Regions from separate parts of the Anaerobacillus sp. 1_MG-2023 genome, predicted to be linked through region 1. Evidence: predicted binding sites of a transcription regulator. Region 1 holds the regulator's gene; the other holds the start of a gene.
What was found. Region 1 encodes NrdR, which represses ribonucleotide reductase genes. Its sites were predicted from a motif close to AACACNATATATNGTGTT; they were not measured.
Positions count from the first base shown of each region.

Region 2: Q4550_RS04595 (vitamin B12-dependent ribonucleotide reductase) is a predicted target of NrdR. The motif match lies at 1,767-1,784, and genes of this name have one in related genera.

Region 1 is NZ_JAUORD010000004.1:194,038-197,467, reverse strand. Features, by position in the region: gene Q4550_RS09515 (glyceraldehyde-3-phosphate dehydrogenase) at 1-255, shown strand, start outside; gene speD (adenosylmethionine decarboxylase) at 743-1,132, shown strand; gene Q4550_RS09505 (cytosolic protein) at 1,285-1,674, shown strand; gene nrdR (transcriptional regulator NrdR) at 1,748-2,206, shown strand; gene Q4550_RS09495 (replication initiation and membrane attachment family protein) at 2,280-3,430, shown strand, end outside.
Region 2 is NZ_JAUORD010000002.1:155,692-159,121, forward strand. Features, by position in the region: gene Q4550_RS04585 (rhodanese-like domain-containing protein) at 1-372, opposite strand; gene Q4550_RS04590 (lipoate--protein ligase family protein) at 663-1,493, shown strand; gene Q4550_RS04595 (vitamin B12-dependent ribonucleotide reductase) at 1,898-3,430, shown strand, end outside.

The DNA of each region.
Region 1 (3,430 bases):
GATGCTTTAAAGGCTGCTTCCGAGGGACCGCTTCGAGGAATTCTTGGCTACTCTGATGAACCTCTCGTTTCCATTGATTACAACGGAAATGATCATTCATCGATTGTCGATGGACTTTCTACAATGGTCGTTGAGAATAAGAAAGTAAAGGTTCTTGCCTGGTACGATAACGAATGGGGTTACTCATGCCGAGTTGTTGACATGGCGAAATATGTGGGAGAAAGAATACCCGAGAGATTGAAAGCAATCGTATAGAAAGAAGGAGAAGAAGCGGTATCTCACCGCTTCTTTTTTAAATGCTTGTGTTATTGATATCTCGATTTTGTTCGAATCAATGGGGGAACACAGCGCGTAAATACTACAAAAATCAACAAGGCTTGTTAATCTAGTCGGTGTGTAAAAAAGCGAAATGCACATCTTAGTTAACGGAGCAGTTAACGATAAACCAAATATATTTGAATGATTGATTCATACTACAGCTAATAGGATAAAATTAGTCATATGAGAGTTTGAGGAGCTTTAATGCTCTATAAAGACGAATTAACAAAAAGGTTCTCTAATTTATTCTTGCAAATCTATTTTAAAAGCCTTATACTATTTTTCGTGAACTTCTTTTATAGCAATTTGGCATTGAAAACTACTTAAAGGGTTAGGACCTCATCGGACTAACTTTCCCCCGTGGTGGATTTTCGATACCGCATGCTAATCAATGCATGAGTAAATTTAAAGGGGGAATTTTGCTATGGATACAATGGGTCGTCACGTCATTGCTGAACTATGGGGCTGTGACATTGAAAAATTAAACAACATGAAATTTATTGAAGAAACGTTTGTTGAAGCTGCTCTGAAGTCTGGTGCTGAGGTTCGTGAAGTTGCATTTCATAAATTCGCTCCACAAGGTGTTAGTGGTGTTGTTATTATTTCTGAATCACACTTAACGATTCACAGTTTTCCTGAACATGGTTATGCAAGTATTGATGTATATACTTGTGGTGATCTTGATCCCAACGTTGCGGCTAACTATATTGCTGATGCTCTAGGTGCAGATTCACGAGAAAACATTGAACTTCCTCGAGGCATGGGTCCTGTGAAACCTAAAGTTAGAGAAGAACAGTCAGCGTTTACTTCATAATAATACAATGATTGAAAAGGGTGCTCAGTGCACTCTTTTTTTATATTCACTAATACGACATCTCGCTTTTCCTCACGGTCCTATTACTTTCAATGTGATTGATTTATCAGTCATTTATTGCTATTCTTAAAAAAAATAGAGGAGGACCTGGGGTGGGAATAAAAGAATTTTTTAGCAACCGTTCTGAAACTGGGGAGAGACATCCGAATGATGCACTTAAAACCCATTATTTTAAAGCGACAAAGGAACAGGCTTTTACAGAAGCAAAAGCCGTCCTTCAACAGCACTATAAAGGTGAAATCGTTACGAATTCTCCGGAGCGTGGAGAATTTGTTTTTCAAGTGAAAGGTCCTAAAAAGGCTCTTATTGTTGTAACAGTTGTCACGGTTCGTGCTTATAGAACTGCAGTCGATTTCTCTGTTTCAACAGAGACGCCTCTTCCGGTTGATTTTGGTTACAGTAAGAAAGTGATTGAAACCATTTATAATGATTTGAGAAAGAAACTTACGTTAATCGGAACAGGGATTTCTGAACAGTTTTAAGGGTAGGTGTGTCTTGACACATTTTATGCTAAAATAGTAGTAGAAATCTTGTTCGTTTAGTGGAGATGATCTTATGCGTTGTCCCAACTGCAATCACAATGGTACAAGGGTGCTTGATTCTCGGCCGGTTCACGAGGGCCGTTCGATTCGTAGGCGCCGTGAGTGTGAATCGTGTACGTATCGATTTACGACATTTGAAACAGTTGAAGAAATACCGCTTATAGTAGTGAAAAAAGAAGGAACTAGGGAAGAGTTTAGCAGGGATAAAATTCTTAGAGGTTTAATTAAAGCCTGTGAAAAAAGGCCTGTTCCACTTGAAACTCTAGAAACAATTGTTAATGAAATCGAACGTGATCTTCGTAATCAGGGAGCTTCCGAGATCAGTAGTGATGCTGTGGGAGAGCTTGTTATGGATCAGCTGGCAAAAGTTGATGAAGTTGCTTATGTTCGATTTGCTTCTGTCTATCGTCAGTTTAAAGATATTAATGTCTTTATCCGCGAATTAAAAGAATTAATTAACAGAGCAGAATAACAAAGGGGGAGCTTCGCGTAAGCTCTTTTTTTGTACGGTTTCAAAAATTATGAGGAATACAAAGGTGAAGCATATGCATTGGAAAGAACTTCTTCCTGTTGATACGCTTCAGATTGAAGCATCCGGAATTTTGCACGAGTATGATCGAAGAGTACTAACATTGTTATATCAACCTTTAATCGGGGCTCCGGCCTACAGTCTTTATATGACTCTCTGGAGTGCTCATGAGCAGCAGAATCATTTTGTTACAACAATGACTCATCATAATTTGCTACTTATGATGAGATGGGATTTGAAGAGAGTACTTGAAGAGAGACGTAAATTAGAAGGAATTGGCCTGTTGAAAACATATGTAAAAGACAGTGGAGATCCTAGACATTTTACTTATGAATTGCAAGCTCCTCTCACACCGGAACGCTTCTTCAATGATGGCGTACTGAATATTTATTTATTCAATCGATTAGGACGTAATCGATACAATGATCTAAAAAAGCATTTCACAGTGGAAAAGGCAGATCTAGCTGAGTATAGTGACGTGACTGCATCATTTAATGAAGTATACGATTCTCTTCACCCGTCTGAAATGACTGGTATGAGCGAAGTAGAAGAGGAAGTAACGATAGAGAAACGTGATGAAAATAAAGGCCTTGTTTTTACTTCTTCACAATTCGACTTCGATATGATGAAGCAGCACATTTCTGATATGATTGTCACTGAGAAAATGTTTACAGAGTCTGTTAAGAAAACGATTGAGCGACTTGCTTTTGTGTATAAAATTGAACCATATGAAATGGGCCGGATTGTAGAACAAGCCGCAATTCACCATGACGAACTTTCTGATGATCTATTGCGAAAGGAAGTAAGCAGTTGGTTCGCGCTTGAAAATCGTGGCAAAGTGCCTGCTCTCCAATATAGAAGTCAGCCTGTTTCTTTACAAGAGTTTCATAAGAAAGAACCCGAGACAGAAGAAGAGAAAGCGGCGCAGAGATATGAACAGATGACGCCATATGATATTCTTCAGCGGGCAGCTGAAGGGGGAAAACCTTCTGAAGCAGATATGAAGCTTGTGGAGCGAATAATGGATGAACAAAAGCTGACTCCTGGTGTTATGAATGTTTTACTTGATTTCATTCTAGAAACTCAGGATAAGAAGCTATCGAAGAATTATGTAGAAAAGTTTGCGAGTCACTGGGCAAGGGCGAGGGTAAAGACAGTAAGAGAAGC
Region 2 (3,430 bases), on a different contig from region 1:
TTATTTTTTCTTTACTTTGCCGCCCCATTTTTTGAAGCCGCCTTTTAATTGATAAAGATCTTTAATGCCATGTTTTCTAAGAATGCTTGCAGCACGAGCTACAATAATTCCGTTGTAGTCGTACATATAAACTGGCTGATCTTTGCGGATTTCTTTAATTCGCATTTTTAGCTGACTAACAGGGATGTTTCTTGCCCCTAGAATATGGCCATTATCAAATTCGTTTGGTTCACGAACATCAATCAGTTGGGCTTTACGATAGCCGGCACGGAATTCTTCCTCCGTTAACGTTTTCAAATTCCTCTTTTGCATGTATCGAGTTATGACAACATACACAATGATCGCGACGAGTATTGCGATAATCCATTCCATAAACTTTGTTACACCCTTTCAAGTAAAATCGACAACTTTAAGTTTACACGTCTTTTCGGCTTTCCGCAAAAGAAAAAAAGGAATAACTATAAAAAGAATAGGTAGTGTTCAGTAATTAAATCAAATTTGTTCTAAATTAGTTGGGATACGCCTATACTCGAAAGATCGAAAAACAAATAATGTTCAAGACATAGCTAAAATAATTGAGAGTGTTCATTGGTCATCCATTTTCTCCTCTGCTAGAATAGGGAAGGTGTTAGAAAACTGACAGTGATAAAGGAGTTCCGAAAATGAAGCAATGGGCATTTATTGATTCGGGAGAACGTTCTCCGGCTTATAACATGGCACTTGATGAAGCATTATTGAAATGGCATAGTGATGGGACTATCCCCCCTGTTATTCGATTTTACGGTTGGAATCCCCCAACACTTTCAATTGGTTATTTCCAGCGTATCGAACGTGATATTAATATGGATGCTGTAGAAAAAAATGGTCTAGGGTTTGTGAGACGCCCTACTGGTGGAAGAGCTGTCCTTCATGATCAGGAAGTGACTTATAGCGTTATTGTCTCTGAAGATTATCCAGACATGCCCTCAACCGTAACAGAAGCGTACCGGGTTATTTCAGAAGGGTTATTGATTGGTTTCAGAAAACTTGGATTGAATGCTTATTTCGCTGTTCCTGAAACGGATGCAGAGAAAGAAGAGCTACGTGCACCAAGATCGGGTGTGTGTTTTGACTCTCCATCCTATTATGAACTTGTTGTAGAAGGGCGAAAAGTCGCTGGGAGCGCTCAAACTCGTCAAAAAGGTGTCATTCTCCAGCATGGATCGATTTTGCTTGACATTGATGAGGACCAATTGTTTGATTGTTTCAAATTTAAAAATGAACGGATACGTGAGCGGATGCAGCGAGGTTTTAGAAAAAAGGCTGTAGCTATTAATTCACTCCGTGAAACTCCTGTATCGATATCTGAAGCGGTTAAAGCTTTTTATGATGGTTTTCAACAGGGACTTGATATTGAATTGGTTCCATATCAACTAACGAATGAACAAGAGTCCTTTGTTGTTCAACTAGCAGAGGAGAAATACGCTAGCAAGGAATGGAACTTTAGCAAATAAGCACCTTCGTTGGGTGCTTTTTCCTATTGACTTAACAAGAACAAATGTTCTAATCTTAATCATGGTCTGTTAACTGATTAACTTTTGTCTCCAATGTTAAAAAGGCAGAGTGTGGAAAAATGTGCAATAGACAAAATTCCTCTTTTTTCTCTATTCTTCTAATCTAATCTTTATTTATCGAGGAAAACCTTTCATTTTCACTGGATTTGAAAGTTGACAAATCGCTAAAGTATTCGCTCTTTTACTATATGTAGTATTGATTGAAGAATTCTGAACACTATATATGGTTAAAAATGATTGTCTGGTTCGTGTACATGTGCTACTATTAATCAAGACGATTTATCATAGCTACATACATCTAGAGATGCTCTTAAGTGTATAAATGTCGAAACGGAGGGGTTTATATGACAATACAAACCAATGAAAAAAGAAGATCTATTAACATTGAGCAGTTGAATAAGGATATTGAAATGTTTGCGCAGGTTCATCCGATTACAGAGGATATGCATCTAACTCACAAAGGTGTTAGTCGTCTTGTGATGCTTGACCGCTATGCATTTAAAGATACAGAGAAAAAGACATTACAAAAAGGTGATTTTGTTGTCTTAACGATTAAAGAAGATCCAAAATTTCCAGCAAGAGGTCTTGGGTATATTGAAGAATTCGATCTTCAATCTAAGAAAGCAACTGTAGCTGTTCATGAGGATTACGTTGGCGTCTTAGACACAGAAGAAGAAAGAGAATCAGGTATTATTGTCCGTTCGTTGGATGTCATAGAAAAGCCCTTGGAAGTATATTATGAGCAAATTGCTCGTCGTAATGCACGTGGCCTTGCTGATGTAGAGAAAACAGATGGGGAAAAGACATATTGGGAAGATCGTTTCTATAAAGAACTTTCATCTATGAACTTTGTTCCTGCAGGGCGTGTGCTTTACGGAGCTGGAGCTGATACGGAAGTGACGTACTTTAACTGTTACGTTATGCCGTTTCCACAGGATTCAAGAGAAGGTATTTCTGAACACCGTAAACAAGTAATGGAGATTATGAGTCGAGGTGGTGGAGTAGGAACGAACGGATCTACACTTCGTCCTAGAAACACGCTTGCTAGGGGTGTGAATGGTAAATCATCAGGTTCGGTTTCATGGCTGGATGATATTGCGAAGCTGACGCATCTAGTGGAGCAAGGTGGCTCAAGACGTGGGGCCCAAATGATTATGCTCGCTGACTGGCATCCTGATATTATTGAATTTATCATTTCAAAAATGCAGAATCCACGCATTCTTCGTTTCCTTATGGAGAATACAAAGGATGAACAAATTAAGAAACTTGCAGAAGATAAGTTGAAATTCACACCGCTCTCAGAGTCGGAAAGATCTATGTACCAAAGTATCTTAAACTACCGTAGTATTCCCGGAACAGGTGGCTTTGAAGAAAAAGTGATGCAGGATGCGCAGGATAAGCTTGCAACGGGTGGAACGTATTCTGTCCACAATCCTGACTTCTTGACTGGTGCAAACATCTCGATTTGTTTAACGAAAGACTTTATGGACGCGGTTGAAAATGATTCTGAATATGAACTTCGATTCCCGGATGTAGAGAACTATACGAAAGAACAAATGGCACTTTATAATGAGAACTGGCATGAATCAGGGGATGTACGTGACTGGGAGAAGCAAGGCTTTCCAGTAAGAACTTATCGTAAGGTTCAGGCAAAAGAGCTGTGGGATTTAATTAATATTTGTGCTACTTACTCTGCAGAGCCAGGTATCTTCTTTATTGATAATGCAAATGAAAAAACAAACGCAACTTCTTACGGTCAAAAAGTTGTCGCTACTAACCCATGTGGTGAGCAACCATTAGCACCTTACTCTGTATGTAACCTAGCAGCAGTGAACCTTGCTGAGATGGCTAATAAAGAGACAAAGACTGTTGATTTC